DNA from 4 places in the Variovorax sp. VNK109 genome. Region 4 is predicted to be linked to each of the others. Evidence: predicted binding sites of a transcription regulator. Region 4 holds the regulator's gene; each other region holds the start of a gene.
The links. Region 4 encodes LexA, which represses DNA repair genes until DNA is damaged. Its sites were predicted from a motif close to ACTGTATNNNNATACAGT; they were not measured.
Positions count from the first base shown of each region.

Region 1: the regulator LexA is predicted to act here: its motif matches at 2,102-2,119, upstream of ACO2Q9_RS00460 (PA0069 family radical SAM protein).
Region 2: the regulator LexA is predicted to act here: its motif matches at 2,383-2,400, upstream of imuA (translesion DNA synthesis-associated protein ImuA).
Region 3: the regulator LexA is predicted to act here: its motif matches at 1,845-1,862, upstream of recA (recombinase RecA).

Region 1 covers NZ_JBMSDV010000001.1:96,407-100,457, forward strand. Annotated here, with positions in the region: gene dnaJ (molecular chaperone DnaJ) at 1-209, shown strand, start outside; gene ACO2Q9_RS00455 (ureidoglycolate lyase) at 236-931, opposite strand; gene ACO2Q9_RS00460 (PA0069 family radical SAM protein) at 981-2,072, opposite strand; gene ACO2Q9_RS00465 (hypothetical protein) at 2,185-2,604, shown strand; gene ACO2Q9_RS00470 (efflux transporter outer membrane subunit) at 2,601-4,051, opposite strand, start outside.
Region 2 covers NZ_JBMSDV010000001.1:280,245-284,295, forward strand. Annotated here, with positions in the region: gene ACO2Q9_RS01280 (error-prone DNA polymerase) at 1-240, opposite strand, end outside; gene ACO2Q9_RS01285 (Y-family DNA polymerase) at 246-1,541, opposite strand; gene imuA (translesion DNA synthesis-associated protein ImuA) at 1,516-2,337, opposite strand; gene ACO2Q9_RS01295 (ABC transporter ATP-binding protein) at 2,504-4,051, shown strand, end outside.
Region 3 covers NZ_JBMSDV010000004.1:191,399-195,449, forward strand. Annotated here, with positions in the region: gene ACO2Q9_RS15285 (VWA domain-containing protein) at 1-224, opposite strand, end outside; gene ACO2Q9_RS15290 (lipopolysaccharide kinase InaA family protein) at 242-1,027, opposite strand; gene ACO2Q9_RS15295 (MarR family winged helix-turn-helix transcriptional regulator) at 1,265-1,780, opposite strand; gene recA (recombinase RecA) at 1,922-2,971, shown strand; gene recX (recombination regulator RecX) at 2,968-3,465, shown strand; gene argC (N-acetyl-gamma-glutamyl-phosphate reductase) at 3,490-4,051, opposite strand, start outside.
Region 4 covers NZ_JBMSDV010000006.1:161,956-166,006, reverse strand. Annotated here, with positions in the region: gene ACO2Q9_RS18660 (D-2-hydroxyacid dehydrogenase family protein) at 1-62, opposite strand, end outside; gene ACO2Q9_RS18655 (DUF1993 domain-containing protein) at 197-715, shown strand; gene ACO2Q9_RS18650 (hypothetical protein) at 746-1,102, opposite strand; gene lexA (transcriptional repressor LexA) at 1,224-1,898, opposite strand; gene ACO2Q9_RS18640 (asparaginase) at 1,998-2,945, shown strand; gene ACO2Q9_RS18635 (hypothetical protein) at 2,963-3,370, shown strand; gene ACO2Q9_RS18630 (DUF6152 family protein) at 3,394-3,873, shown strand; gene adk (adenylate kinase) at 3,911-4,051, opposite strand, start outside.

The DNA of each region.
Region 1 (4,051 bases), on a different contig from region 4:
TCCGCCTGCGCGGCAAGGGCATCAAGGGCGTGCGCTCGAGCTACCCGGGCGACCTGTACTGCCACATCGCCGTGGAGACGCCCGTCAAGCTCACCGAGCACCAGCGCAAGCTGCTCAAGGAGCTGGACGAGTCGCTCAAGAAGGGCGGCGCCAAGCACCACCCGGCCGACCAGAGCTGGTTCGACAAGGCGCGTAACCTGTTCAGCTGAGCGCCCTTCCGGCCGCTGGCAAACCCTCAGGGTGCCAGCGGCATCTCCAGCAGGCAACCGAACTCCTTCGGAAAGTTCACCGACACGCGGGCGTGGACGGCACCCTGCTGGTCAAAGAAGCGGCGCTTGCCGCGCGTGGCGAACACGCCTTCGTGCCACACGTTGGGGTGCATGCGCAGCCCCTGCCCTCCACTGAACCAGAAGCATTTGAAGTCCTCGGGGCGCACGTCGTCGCCGGGCAATGCCATGGGCACGAGGAAGGGGCCGGGCTCCAGCGGGAAGAACATCTGCCCGCCGTCCGGGTGGTAGTTGCAGTGCCACAGCAGCAGGCGCTCGGGGTCCCGCGCGTGCGTGTCGTCGGCGTTTTCCGGCGCGGTGCCGTAGCCGATGATGTAGTGCCCGTTGACCGCCTCGTTGACGCCATAGAGGATGTCGCCGCGCCATTCAGACACGAAGGTGCCGGTGGTCACGCCGCCTTCGTTGCCGCTGTCGATGTCCACCGCGCGCCAGCCTTGCGCGGGCCAACGCACGATCTCGATCTTCTCGTTCTTGGGGTCGTCCACGAGCACGCCATACCCCTTGAGCGATTCGGCCGTGGCTTCCACCAGTGGAATCCGGACCGATCGTGTGCCGGGTGGCACGCCGGGGTTGAGGTAGTCCGGGGCAGACGCCGGCTCGGTGGGTCGCACCAGGGGCCGGCCGATGAGTGTGGCTGTGTTCATGCCGTCATTTGAATTCGAAAGCCGCCGCATGTCATCCCCTGAATACGTTTCAGAACAGATGCCCCTGGCCCGACAGCGATGCATGCCGGAACTGCGTGAGATCCAGACCGGTGACGCTGCGTTGCTGGTTGAAGCCCATGCGCGCGCAGGCTTTCTCGAACCGCTGGCGGATGAGCTCGGCCCACATGCCGAAGCCCTTCATGCGCGTGGCGAAGTCGGCGTCGTAGTCCTTGCCTCCGCGCATGTCGCGGATGCGCGCCATGATGCGGCCCGCACGCTGCGGGTAATGCAGCTCCAGCCACTCCTTGAACAACGGGTTGATTTCCCACGGCAACCGGATCACCGTGTAGAACGCGCTGCGCGCTCCGGCTTCCCACGCGGCTTCCATCACCTGCTCCATGTCTTCGTTCACGAACGGGATCTGCGGCGAGACGCTCACGCCGACGGGAATGCCTGCGTCCGCCAATGCACGGATGGTGCGGATGCGCCGCCACGGCGCCGCCGCCCGCGGCTCGAGCTTGCGCGCGAGATCGCCATCGAGCGTGGTCACGGTCACGTACACCGCCGCAAGACGTGCAGCCGCCATCGGTGCCAGCAAATCGATGTCACGCTCCACACCACTCGACTTGGTGACGAGCCCGATAGGATGCCGCGTCTCGCTGAAGAGCTCGATGGCAGCGCGCGTCAATCGCAACTCGCGCTCCACGGGCTGATAGCAGTCGGTCACCGTGCCCATGGCGGTGTGCTTGGGCACATAGCGTGGGCTTGCGAGTTCGCGCCGCAGCACGTCGGCCAGGTTCTGCTTCGCGATGATCTTCGTTTCGAAATCGAGGCCCGGCGAAAGATTCAGATAGCTGTGCGTGGGCCGCGCATAACAGTAGATGCAGCCGTGTTCGCACCCCCGGTACGGATTCAGGCCCTGGGTGAACGGGATGTCCGGCGAGTCGTTGTGCGTGAGGATGCTGCGCGCCTGCTCGAAGGTCACCTGCGTCTGCGGAATGATGCGCTCGTCCTGCGCGAGCGCGAGCGTGTCCCAGCCGTCGTCGTAGGCGTTGCGGTCCTCCGCCATGAAGCGGTGCGCGATGCGGCTCGCAGCACCGCGCCCCTTGATGACGCTCAGCGGGATGGTGACGTCGGCCATGCCCGTACCCTGATCAACTCGATGAAATGACTGTACATAAATACAGTATTTCTCGAAAACGAATGTAAATCAAGCGTAGCCGCTGCAGGCCCTATCACCCATAATCCGACGCATGCCGCCGCCCGACTTGCCGTCATCCACTGTTACAAAAGCAGCGACCGTGAAAGATGCGGGCAATGCATTGAAGTCGGGCTTTGACGCGGACTCCACACTGATGTTCCAGGCGAAGATGAAGAAGGCACCTGTCTGGTTCTGCTCGTTTCTCGCGGGGAACTCGCGCGAGAAGCGCCGCCTGGCCGACGAGTTCGCCCAGATCAAGGGCGCGATGCCATTGCTGATGAAGCAGCGCAACGGTGGTGGCAAATGGACACCCGAAGACAAGCAGCAACTGAAGAAGATGCTGCGCTCCGCGTCGTCTGTCAGCCCTTATCTGTTCATCTGGGCCATTCCAGGCTCGATGCTGCTGCTGCCTTTCATGGCCTGGTATCTGGACAAGCGCCGCAAATGGCGCGAACGCCAGAACGCCGGCTAGCCGCCGCCCAGCACCTTGTACAGCGTGATGCGGTTGACCTGCTCGGCCAGCTCGTAGCTGATCAGGCCCTGCCCCGCCGTGTAGAACGAACGCTGCGACACCTGCACGTCGAGGAAGCTGTCCGAACCGGCGCGGAACCTCGCCTGCGAGAGCTCCAGCGCCTTGCCGGATGCATCGACCAGTGCGCGTTGCGCTTCGAGCTGCTCGTTCACCGTGGCGCGCGCCGCGAGCGCATCGGCCACTTCGCGGAAAGCGGTCTGCAGCGTCTTCTCGTACTGCGCAATGTTGATGTCACGCGTGATGCGCGCCACGTCCAGACTCGCCTGAAGTGCGCCCGCGTTGAAGATCGGCAACACGATCTGCGGCGCGAAGCTCCATGTGCCCGTGCCGTTGCCGAACAGCCCGTCGAGTTCGCGACTGGCTGAGCCGGCCGACGCGGTGAGCGAGATGCGCGGAAAGAACGCAGCACGCGCTGCGCCGATGTTCGCGTAGGCACCGCGCAGCGTGTATTCAGCGGCCAGCACGTCGGGCCGACGCTGCAGCACTTCGGACGACAGGCCTTCAGGAACGGCGACGAGAAGCGATGCCGTACTTGCTGCGGCCGCGACCGGGTTGGTCGCTCCACTGGCGTACGACGGCGCGGCGGGCAGCAGATCGGCCGGCACGGCAGAACCCGTCAGCAGCTCGAGTGCATTGCGATCCTGCGCGACCTGTCGCGTGTACGTGGCGACGTCGGCGCGCGCGGCCTCGACCGTCGTGCGCGCCTGCGCCAGCGTCAGGCCGGATTCCGCACCCAGTGCGCGCGCACGCTCGATCAGGTCGTACGTCGCCTGCTGGCTGCGCAGCGTCTGTGTTGCCAGCGCAAGCCTGCGCTGGTCTGCAGCCAGCGTGAGCCAGGCGGTGGCCGTGTCGGCCACGAGGCTGATCTGCGTGGCGCGACGTGTTTCTGTCGTGGAGAGCAATGTCTCCTGCGCCGCCTGCGTGAGATTGCGCAAACGGCCGAAGAAGTCGATCTCCCAGGCAGACAGGCCGATCGAGGCGCTGAATGTGTTGCCGGTGCCCGGGTTGCCCGAGGCGCTGGTATCCGCCGACGTGCGCGCACGACTTGCACCGCCCGTGGCATTCACCGTCGGCAACTCCGCCGATCGCGTGAGCCCCCATTGGGCCCGCGCACGGTCGATATTCAGCGCAGCGACACGCAGATCGCGGTTGTTCGCGAGCGCAAGGTTCACCACGCCGAGGAGTCGCGCGTCGGTGAAGAAGTCCTGCACCGGCAAGTCTGAAGCGGGCGTCGCCACTGCGCCTGCAGGCGATGGCGACTGCCACGCCTGCGCAGGCAAGGGCGCGACAGGGCGTTCGTATTCCGGAGCGAGGTTGGCGCAGCCGCCCAGCATCGCCATCACCAGGGTCGTGAGCGCTGCGGGCACTGCGCGCGAAGATGAGGACC
Region 2 (4,051 bases), on a different contig from region 4:
CGCCACGGAGCATTCGTCGGTGATGGCCAGCGCCTCATAGCCCAGGTCCCACGCGCGCTCGACCAGTTCCTGCGGATGCGACGCGCCGCGCTGGAAGCTGAAGTTGCTCATGCAATGCAGCTCGGCATAGGCCGGCAGCGGGTCGGGTTCGTCCGGCACGAGGGGCGGCAGGGTTTCGTTCTCTGCGCGGTCCTCCCAGTCCTGCCGGGAAGGGCGGGGCTTGTCATGGGTTTCAGGCATGGACGTCAGGCATAAAAGCCCTGCAGGTACCACCGGCCCGAACGGCGCTCCCTGTAGATCCAGACGAGGCCCGACTGCTCCCCCTGCGCCACGTAGTAGTCGCGGAAACAGGCCGCGCCTTCTTCGCCGCCTTGGCCCTCTTCCCACCAGGCCGTCTCCATGCGACTGGGGCGGGTGAGCCTGCGCAGCGGGCCGCCGTAGTGCGGCGTGTCGTTGTGCACTTCGAGACACTGCGGCTGCGGCAGAAGCCACGCCGGAAAGAGCGCATCGGCCGCAGGGTTCGTGACGCCCGGCTTTGCACCCGGGGACTTCGCGGCCACCCAGTGCTGCATGCGCTCGGGCCGGTGGTCGTCGCCCGGCCGCATCACGCACACGGCGTCTTCGCCGAGCCGTGCACTCACGCGCTCGACGAACTCGTGCAGTCGCTCGCCTTTCACCTGGTCTTCGGGCAGCAGGCTCACGGGCATGCCACCCCAACTCGCGGTTTCCAGAGAACGCATGCGCAGGTGGTTGGCCGGCGCGGCCAGCGCGACGTGCGAGAGCCGTTCGTTCAGCAGGCGGCGCAGGTGCGCCATGTCCTGCGCAGGCCGCGCGGTGCGGATGACGAGTTGCGCGGTCGGCGGCAGCATCACGCCGTTCAACCGCTTCAGGTCGTGCGTCCATTCGAGTTCGAGCGCCAGCACGCCCAGCTTGCGCGACGCCAGCCATGCCTGCAGGCGCGACAGCAGCCGCTGCGCCGACCACATCAACTCGGGTGCGCTGGTGGCGGTGGCGGGCAGTTCGAGCTTCTCGTCGAAAGATTCCGGCGCTTCGATCCACGCATAACGCTCGGGCCGGTCGCCCCAAGCGGCATCGAGCGCCTCGAGCAATGGTGCGCCGAAACGCCGCGCCATGCCGCCGCGCGGCAATGCACGCAGGTCGCCCCAGGTCCGGCAGCCCATGCGCTCGAGCAGCCCGGCATGCGTCAACGCAGCCTGCAACGTGTCGATCGGGAATGCGGCAGGCAGGTTGGAAGCCGCTGGCAGCGGCTCGCCTCGCGCGCGCAAGCGCATCAACGCGAGCGCGGCAAGCGACGTACGGCCCATCGCTGCGGTGCGCATCGTCGGCAGGCCGGTTGCCGGATCGAGCAGCTTCGCACGCAACCGCTTCATGCCGCCCCACAGACGCAGGCTGCCGGAGACTTCGAGCAGCAATGCCTCGTCCACCCAGGCCACGCGCGACGTGAAGCGCAGCGCATGCCAGCCCCAGGCTTCGCGCTCGGCACCGGGACCGTCTTCAGGCAGCAGCGCGATCCAGTGCATGACCGCCCCCTGCAACAGTCGGCAGGCCGCGCGGCGACAGCCCAGCGACATCGGCAGCCATGGCGTCGGTATCCACGCACATCGACGTCGCACCCTTGCGGGACGCCAGCAACGCCTGCAGCGCCCTCGCCTGTGCACGCATGCGCAAGGGCTGCGCCAGCGGCGGGCCGCGGCGCTTGACGATCTGCACGTCGAGCGACGGGGCGGCGGCCGTGGCCTGCAGCTGCAGGCGCAGCCTGGCCGGCGAGCCGGTGCGCGCCGCACGCGCATCACGCAGCACGAAGAGCGGACGCGGCCTCTGCACGTCGGCCTGCATCGCCATCTGCAAACGGCGCAGTTGGGCATCGGTGGCCTGCGGCAGCCACGCGAGCACGGCCACCACGTCGGCGCACTTCAGGGCCTGCTCTGCCGCCCAGAGGCGCTGCGCGGGCGACTGCGACTCACGCGAGGCACACAGCCACAGCAAGCGTTCGCCCGGCAAACCCTGGGCCGCAAGGCTGGGTGCGAAGGGCACATGGGGCGGCGCCACCAGCACCACCGGCCCGGCGGCCTGTTGCACGCAGGCCGCCAGCGCCGGCAGCAGCAACTGCCAGAACGGCGTGCGTGCATCGCGCAGCAGCAGTTCCGTCATGCCGTCGAGCGGCCAGCCGCCGCCGGGCAGTTCGGCGTCGAGCGCGGCATGGCCACTGGGCAGCACGCGGCCCGCCTGATGGGCGAGCTCCTGCCCGCGCCAGACCGGCAATGAACCGGCCATGGCTTCGAGCGCGATGAGACGGGCTGAAGCGGCATTGGCCATGGCACACCCTGCTGGAATCCTTGTTGGTCGAAGTCAGGCCAGAATACTGTATTTATATACAGTCATCAAGCCGACCTGTAACAGCCCCCCTGCATCGTGGGCTTCCCGTGCCGGCAGACGGACCGGGCGCAATCGGACTAACATCGCCGGCCCAAGGAGTTTCCTCTTGCCTCTCTTCCGTTTCTTCGAGAAGCGGGTCACGCCCTATCCGCCGGCCGAACCCGCCCTGCCCCCGAAAAAATTCGTTTCCTTCGTCTGGGCCTGCGCCGCAGGGGTGCGCGGCTACGTCGGCTGGATGGCGCTGCTGTCGGCCGGCATTGCCGCATACGAAGCCTTCCTGTTCGCCGCGCTCGGCCATGTGGTCGACTGGCTGGTGAGCGTGCCGCAGGGCGAACTCTGGTCGCGCCACGGCGGCATGCTCTGGCTGCTGGGCGGCGTGCTTGCGGCCAGTGTCGTGCTGGTGGCGCTGCAGACCATCGTGAAGCACCAGGCGCTGGCCATCAACTTCCCGCTGCGCCTGCGCTGGAACTTCCACCGCCTGATGCTCGGGCAGAGCATGGCGTTCTATGCGGATGAATTCGCCGGCCGCATCACCACCAAGGTGATGCAGACCGCGCTGGGCGTGCGCGACATGCTGTTCACCACCAGCGACGTGCTGGTGGGCATCGGCGTGTATTTCATCTCCATCATGCTGCTGGCCTCGGGCTTCGACATCCGGCTGCTGGTGCCGTTTGCCGTCTGGGCCGCCTTCTACGCCGCGTCGGTGTTCTGGTTCGTGCCCAAGCTGGGAAAGATCGGCAAGGCGCAGGCCGATGCGCGCTCGATGATGACCGGCCGCATCACCGACGCGTACACCAACATCTCCACCGTCAAGCTGTTCTCGCACACGCACCGCGAAGCGTCGTTCGTGCGCGCGGCCATGGAAGACTTCAAGCGGACCGGCTATGCGCAGATGCGGCTCGTGAGCGCGTTCGAGATCGTCAACCACACGCTGGTGGTGCTGCTCATCGCAGGGGCCAGCGGCACGGCGCTGTGGCTGTGGTCGCTGGGTCAGGTAGGTGTGGGTGCTGTGGCTGCCGTCACCGCCATGGCGCTGCGCGTCACCGGCATGTCGCACTGGATCATGTGGGAGATGAGTTCGCTGTTCGAGAACATCGGCACGGTGCAGGACGGCATCAACATGCTCACACGCGCCCGCGCCGTGGTGGACGCACCCGATGCGAAGCCGCTGGCCATCGCGCGCGGCGAAGTGCGCTTCGACAACGTGAGCTTCTCGTACGGCCAGGGCCCGCGCGTCGTCGACCGGCTGTCGCTCACCGTGAAGCCGGGCGAGCGCATCGGCCTCATCGGCCGCTCGGGCGCAGGCAAATCGACGCTGGTGAACCTGCTGCTGCGCTTCCACGACGTGAGCGGAGGAAAGATCACCATCGACGGGCAGGACATCGCACACGTCACGCAGGACAGCCTGCGCAGCCACATCGGCATGGTCACGCAGGACACATCGCTGCTGCATCGCTCGATGCGCGACAACATCCTCTACGGCCGCCCCGACGCCACGGAAGAGCAGATGGTCACCGCCGCGCGCCGCGCCGAGGCGCATGAATTCATCCAGGGCCTGTCCGACCTGCAAGGTCGCACCGGCTACGACGCGCATGTGGGCGAACGCGGCGTGAAGCTCTCTGGCGGCCAGCGCCAGCGCGTGGCCATCGCGCGC
Region 3 (4,051 bases), on a different contig from region 4:
AGGATGTGCGGGATGTCGCCCATCGAACCGGTCACATCGAGCGCGAAGGCGATGGCCAGTGAGTTGGGGTGATCGGGGCCGTCACGCGATTCGCGCATGGTCAGGCCACGAGGGTCCATCAGCGGATGGGTGCTCGTCTGCTGGAAGACTTCGGAACCCGGTCTGGTTGCGCGGTCGGCGATCAGCGCAACGTGCGCGGCGTGTGAATAGTTTCCGTAACCCATCGATGGCTCCTGTCAGGTCAAGTCGGTGATAAGGGGTCGAAATGGATGAAGCGGGGTTGCCCGAATGCGGCAATGGCCGCCTGCGACACCGCAACCGCGAGCGCTTCTGCGCCGCGTGATGCCACGCCTGCAGGCTCTTCGCAGCACGACTGCAGCAGTTCACGCAAAGGCGCGGGTGTGCGACTTCCGTAGCCTGGCTGTTCGTCCAGCTTGCCGTGCAGAAGTGTCCGGATGGACCATGCAGCTTGCGCGAGATCCTTCCCGGTCGCTGCAATTCTTTCGCGCGGGTCGAATTGCCTCGCGCGGGACCAGCCGATCAACATGACGCCGTGATCGCGCGGATGCAGCAGCAAGTGTCCTGGGCGTATATCGCCGTGCAGCCATTGGTTGGTATGGACGAACTGGAGTGTTTCGAGCAGGCGACGCCAGATCCAGACCGCATGGCGGGGATCGATGCCGTCGCGCTGGTGGATGAGCACATCGGCACCGCTGCCCCAGTAGCCGTTGGCCTGCCGCATGACAAGCGTTGCCCGTGCTGCATGTGCATCCGACTTGACCGACCCGAAGTCCAGTGCGTGTGGCAATCGCAGGGAAAAATAAGCGGAGCCCGGCAGCGTGCTGGCACGCAGCACTGAAAGAGCGGTGGCTTCGTGCTCCAGGGCTTTTGCCGAGTCGTCGGACGTTGCCAGCTTGAACTTCAGACGCCAGGCGGGCCCGTCTACGCGCTCCGCGAGTACGACGTCGCTGTGTTCGCCCGTGCCAAGGTGTGCGAGTTGTGCAAAGCGCTGCCCTTTCCAGACCAAGGTGGACGATCCGCCAGATGATCCGCGGGCCCTGAGCCATGCTGCATGGAAAGGCTCACGCAGGACCGGTGGTTGCCCGCTGCGCACGATGGTGGCACCGCAATAGCTGCACTGGACAGTTCGCCAGCGTGCAAGCCGGGGAAGCGGAGCCGCACATTGCGGGCAAGCCAGGGCAACCAGTATCGACATCGGAATGGGAGTTGTCAGGTACCGCGCATTCTAGGGTTGCGCTGTTCGTCACGCGCCACTGGCGTACGTTTCCAGGCCGATCATCACCACCGTCGCCACCTCGTTGCCCACTTCCGCGCGGAACTCGGCCTCGGCCTGCGTCACCGCGTCGTGGAAGGCCTGCACCCACGCGAGGCCGGCTTCGGTGAAGACGACCTTGCGCGAACGCGCGTCGTGCGCGTCCTGCTCCCGGCGCACGAGGCCCCATGCCTCGCACTGGTCCACCAGCTGTCCCATGGCCTGCTTGGTCATGCCCGCGCGCTCGGCCAGGTCGGTCAGGCGCGAGCCGCCGAGTGCCAGGTGCCGGGTGATGTGGACGTGCGCCGCGCTCACCTGGTCGCGCGCGGCGAGGTTGGACAGCGCGAGCGGTACGTGCACGTTGTGCGCCATCAGGTAGAGCACGCGTGCGTCGAAGCGACGCATGGCGTGGCCGAGCAGGCGGCCGAGGTGGATCTGACGCCAGTCGTCGTTGCCGGGCGTGGCGGCGGTGCCGGTGGCCGGGGCTGGAAAGGCAGTTTCTGGCATCACCAGATGGTAAAGCAAACTGACCAAATATCGGGTTTACTTCGACGTATGCGACGCTTACAGTACTGGTCAAGCATCCAGCCTGTGATTGGAAACAGGCCCGGATGAGAAGCCAACTTATTGATTTTCAAGGAGATTTTCATGGACGCACCGGTCAAGGGTCTCGGCCCCAACAGTGAAAAGGCCAAGGCACTGCAAGCCGCACTGGCCCAGATCGAGAAGCAGTTCGGCAAGGGCACGATCATGCGCCTGGGCGAAGGCGAAGTGATCGAGGACATCCAGGTGGTCTCCACCGGCTCGCTCGGCCTGGACATCGCGCTGGGCGTCGGCGGCCTGCCGCGCGGCCGCGTCATCGAGATCTACGGCCCGGAATCGTCCGGCAAGACCACGCTCACGCTGCAGGTCATCGCCGAGATGCAGCGCCTGAATGGCACCTGCGCCTTTGTCGATGCCGAACATGCGCTGGACGTTCAGTACGCGCAGAAACTGGGCGTCAACCTGCCCGACCTGCTGATCAGCCAGCCCGACACCGGCGAGCAGGCGCTCGAGATCGTCGACAGCCTGGTGCGCTCCGGCGCGGTGGACCTGATCGTGATCGACTCGGTGGCCGCGCTCACGCCCAAGGCCGAAATCGAAGGCGAAATGGGCGATTCGCTGCCCGGCCTGCAGGCCCGCCTGATGAGCCAGGCGCTGCGCAAGCTCACGGCCACCATCAAGAAGACCAACTGCACGGTCATCTTCATCAACCAGATCCGCATGAAGATCGGCGTGATGTTCGGTTCGCCCGAAACCACCACCGGCGGCAATGCGCTGAAGTTCTACGCCTCGGTCCGCCTGGACATCCGCCGCACCGGCACGATCAAGAAGGGCGAAGAAGCCATCGGCAACGAGACCAAGGTCAAGGTCGTGAAGAACAAGGTGTCGCCCCCGTTCAAGACGGCGGAATTCGACATCCTGTTCGGCGAAGGCATCAGCCGCGAAGGCGAGATCATCGACATGGGCGTGCAGGCGCACATCATCGAGAAGTCCGGCGCCTGGTATGCCTACGGCGGCGAGAAGATCGGCCAGGGCCGCGACAACGCGCGCGAATTCCTGCGCGAGAACCCCGACCTCGCCCGCGAGATCGAGAACAAGGTCCGCGAATCGCTGAACATCGCGCTGCTGCCCGATGCGGCAGACGTGCAAGAGTGAGCGTTTCCTCACAGGAGGAACGGCCTGCGGCCCGCGGCAACCGTGCACGGCCACAACTCTCGCTCAAGGGCCGCGCCCTGCGCTACCTGAGCCAGCGCGAACACTCGCGGCTGGAGCTGGAGCGCAAGCTGCGGGAGCATGAGCAGACACCGGGCGAGCTCGCGCGCGTCCTCGACGAGTTGCAGGCGCGGGGCTTCATCAGCCAGGAGCGCGTGGCCGAGTCGGTGGTGAACCGGCGCGCTTCGCGCCTGGGCACGGCACGCATCCGGCAGGAACTCATCGCCAGGGGGCTGGACGCGCAGACGGTGGCCGACACCGTGCAGTCGTTGCGCGGCACCGAGGCGCAGCGCGCGCGCGAGGTCTGGAGAAAGAGATTCGGCGGACCGGCCCCCGATGCTGCAGGCCGGGCGAAGCAGATGCGCTTTCTGGCCGCACGAGGGTTCGCGCCCGAAGTGATCCGGCGCGTCGTGACGGGCGGGGACGACGAAACCTGAGCCGCGCCGCGCCGATGCTGGGGCTTACAGCCCCAGCATCAGTTGCAGGTTCTGCACCGCAGCGCCGCTCGCGCCCTTGCCCAGGTTGTCCAGGCGCGCGATCACCACGGCATGGCGATGGTCCTCGTTGGGGAAGACGCGGATTTCGAGGTTGTTCGTGTCGTTGAGCGCGAGCGCGTCGAGCTTGCCATCGGCGGTGGGCGGCAGGACCTTCACATACTGCTGCGCCGTGTTGGTTGCAGCGTAGTGCTTCTCATAGGCGGCCTGCAGGTCGGCCGCCTTGGGCTTGCCGGGCAGGTCGTCCAGATGCAGCGGCAACTCGACCAGCATGCCCTGTTTGAAATTGCCCACCGAGGGGATGAAGATGGGCCGGCGCGTCATGCCGGTGTACTTCATGATCTCGGGAATGTGTTTGTGCTTGAGGCCCAGCGCGTAGGTCTCGAACAACGGGGCTTCGTTCTTCTCGTAGGCCTCGATCATCGTGCGCCCGCCGCCCGAGTAGCCGCTCACCGAAGGCAGTGCGACGGGGAAATCTGTGGGCAGGATGCCGGCATCCACCAGCGGGCGCAGGAGGGCGATGGCGCCC
Region 4 (4,051 bases):
TTCGCCGCGCATGCGAGTTTGCGCACCGCGTCCTGATAGTCATCGAGGATCACAACGTTCATCCCGCCATTGTGCCTCGGGCGTCCGCTGGCCTTGAAGGCAGGCGCTTGCCAGACGATGGGAGCTTCCTGCAAAAGCCTCAGGCAATCGGTAGCATCACGGCTTTGCGACAACCGTCGCCCCTCAGGAGACTTACTTGACCATTTCGATGCACTCGGCCAGCGTGCCCATCTTCACCACCATGCTGGGCAACCTTTCGCACTTCATCGACAAGGCCACGGCCGACGCGCAGGCGCGCAAGTACGACACCAACGTCCTTGCGAACAGCCGCCTCGCACCGGACATGCTGCCCTTCACCCGGCAGGTGCTCATCGCCTGTGATGCGGCGAAGCTGTGCGTGGCGCGTATCGGAGGCATTGAGGCGCCGAAGTTCGAAGACACGGAAACCACGTTGCCGGAACTCAAGGCACGCATCCAGAAGACGCTGGATTTCCTGGCCACCGTGCAAGCGGCGCAACTGGATGGAACCGAAGCGCGGGACATCACGTTCGCCGTGGGCCGGGACCGCACCCGCACCATGACGGGCGAGGCGTACCTCAAGCATTGGGCCTTGCCCAACTTCTTCTTCCATGTCACGACGGCCTACGCCATCCTGCGTCACAACGGCGTGCCGCTGGGCAAGACGGATTATCTGGCGGGCAATACCGCCTCATAACGCGCCTGATTCACGCTGCCTGGCCCGATCTCAGTGCCGGGTGGATTGTGAGGCGGCTTCGATCGCTGCGAGGCGATCGAGTTCGGCGCAGACATCGGCCATGCGCCCGCTGATGACCATGCGGCCTGCGCAGGCACGCTGGGTTTGCGGCTCGACGACGCGCACCACACGCAACGGGCGGGACTTGATGACTGCCTGGCGTTGGCATGATGGCGCAGATACGGAAGCCTCTTGCGCAGCCGGCACACGCATGCGGGCGGACTGCGTGCGTGTCGATGGCAGGCGCGGCGCATGCGCGCGACCCGCAGCCCCTTGACCGGATACCGGCGCGAAGAAAGCCTGCAGCGGCGCAAAGAGACTGGAGAGGGTGAAAAGAGCGATTCCCATGTGAACTCCTGACGGCAGAGATTGAACACAGGCAGGATTGGAAACACAGGGCCGGGCAACAGGGTGATGGCTCCGCGCCATACGCCCGCCACCTGTTGCCGGGCCACGAATCTGGAGATGCCTACATCAGCATCGTGTTGCGGATGAGGCCCACGGCAAGGCCTTCGATCTCGAACGGTTCACCCGGCTCGACCACGATGGTCTGGTAGTCGGGATTCTCGGCATGCAGCTCGATCAGGTGCTTGTTGCGCTTGAAGCGCTTGACCGTGACTTCGTCACCCAGTCGTGCCACGACGATCTGCCCGTTCTTGGCTTCGCGTGTGGACTGCACGGCCAGCAGGTCACCGTCCATGATGCCGGCGTCGCGCATGGACATGCCGCGCACCTTGAGCAGGTAATCTGGCTTGCGCTGGAACAGGCTGCTTTCGACGTAATACGTCTGGTCCACATGTTCCTGCGCGAGAATGGGCGAGCCGGCGGCAACCCGCCCCACCAGAGGCAGGGCGAGTTGGGCCAGGCTTGGCAACGGCAGGGAGAACTGTTTGACCCGGGATTCGTTGATGGAGCGAAGCGTTTCGCTGCGCAGGCGGATGCCGCGCGAGGTGCCGCTGACGAGTTCGATCACGCCCTTGCGGGCGAGCGCCTGCAGGTGCTCTTCCGCTGCATTGGCCGACCGGAAGCCGAGTTCGGTCGCGATTTCGGCGCGGGTAGGTGGTGCACCGGTGCGCGCAATGGCACTCTGGATCAATTCCAGAATCTGTTGCTGACGGGCGGTGAGTTTGGGGCTCTCGATCATGGTGACTCCTTGCGGGCCTCTGCACCATGGCGCAGAAGGGTTTACTGTCGGAACATCCAGTAACTGTATTTTTAACCAGTTTTTGAAAGTTTGCAAGTCATGGGCAAGAAGATCGTCATCCTCGGCACAGGCGGCACCATCGCTGGCACGGCGAAATCGTCGGGCGATCACACGGGTTACACGGCGGCGCAGATCGGCGTCGATCAACTGGTGCAGGCGATCCCGTCCCTTGCCGGTATCGACCTTGTCACGGAACAGGTCGCGCAGCTGGACAGCAAGGACATGGGCTTCGAGGTGTGGCAGCGGCTGGCGCAGCGCACGGCGCACTGGCTTGCTGATGGCAACGTGCAGGGCATCGTCATCACCCATGGCACGGACACGGTGGAAGAGACCGCGTACTTCCTGCAGGCTGTGCTGCAGCCAGCCAAGCCGGTCGTGCTGACCTGTGCCATGCGGCCGGCGACCGCGCTCGCGCCCGACGGCCCGCAGAACGTGGTGGACTCGGTCACCGTGGCGCAGACGCCTGGCGCGCGTGGTGTCACGCTGGTTTGCGCCGGTGTGGTCCACGATGCAAGGGCAGTGCAGAAGGTGCACACCTACCGGCTCGATGCTTTCGTCTCGGGCGATGACGGCCCTGTCGGTTACGTCGAGCAGGGGGCGGTACGGTGCGTGCGCGACTGGCCGGCGGTCGAGTCGCCGAAAGCGGCGTTGCTCGACCAGCCTGCATCTTCATGGCCTCGCGTCGACGTGCTGCTCAACTACGCCGGTGCGGATGGCCGGCTGGTGCGTCTGCTGCGCCAGGACGGGGTGCAAGGCATCGTGGTGGCGGGTACCGGCAACGGCACGCTGCACCACGACCTGGAAGCTGCCTTGCATGATGCGGTGGAGGCGGGCATCCATGTCGTGCGTGCCACGCGTTGCGCCTTCGGGCGCGTGTTCGGCAGTGCCGGGCGGGAATTGCCGGATTCGCAAGGGCTTTCACCGGTGAAGGCGCGCGTGGCACTGATGCTGGCGCTGGGCGAGGCGGCGCGGCCTGCAGCGCGCTGACGGCAGGAGCCTCCGCCATGTTGTCGTCGGCCTGGGCTTATCCGGCACTCGAAGTCGTTCATCTGGTCGGCGTGGCCCTGGTACTGGGCAATCTGGTGCTTCTGGAGTTGCGCATCTTCGGCTTGGGCGCTGCCTTGCCGTTGCCAGCGTTGGGCAGGCTGAGTCTTTCGCTGGTCGGCACGGGCTTCGGCCTGGCGCTCCTGTCGGGCCTGGCCATGTTCGCCACGCAGCCTGCGGAACTTCTGGCCAATCGCGCATTCACGATCAAGATGTTGCTACTGGTACTCGCGGCGGGCAATGCAGCGTGGTTCCATGGGCGTGGATCGCTTGCCCGGCCCGACGGTCTGGCGCGCGTGCAGATGCTGTGTTCCAGCGTGATCTGGGTGGCTGTCATCACCTGCGGTCGCTGGATCGCCTATGTTTAGCCTGGAAAGGAGTCTTTTCAATGATGAACCGACGTCAACTCGTTCAAGGCATGGCCTCGCTGGGGACCGGCTCGATGCTGATGCCTGCGATGGCGCATCACGGCTGGAGCAGCTTCGACCAGGACCGGCCGATCTATCTCCAGGGCCGTGTGACCCGAGTGCAGTGGCGCAATCCGCATGCGGAGCTGGTCATCGAGGTGCCGGCCAATCTGGCGCTGCCCGCCGACCTGGCCCAGCGGGCGCTGCCTGCACAGAGCGCGCCCGTGGATGGCAAGGCATTGCTGGCAAAGACGGTGCTCCCGACGCGCAAGGACCGATCCTGGGAAGTGGAGTTGGCGCCGCTCACGCGGATGGAAGCGTGGAAGGTCGCCCCCATTGCCGTGGGCGCGCAGGTTTCGCTGGTGGGGTTCACCTTCGCGCAGGAAAAGGGTGACGCGATCGTGCGCGTCGAGTACCTGTTCGTCGGTGACAGGGCCTACGGCCTGAGGTCGAGCCCGGCTTGAGATATTCCGGCCTGGGATATCCGGCCGGCCGGGTCGTTCAGCGGGACAGGGCGGCGAGCGCGCGAGCGGTGATTTCGTCCACCGACCCCATGCCGCTGATGGCGCTGTACTTCGGTGCGCCGGCCGGGTCGGCCTTGGCCCAGCTCGAGTAGTAGTCCACCAGCGGGCGCGTCTGGGC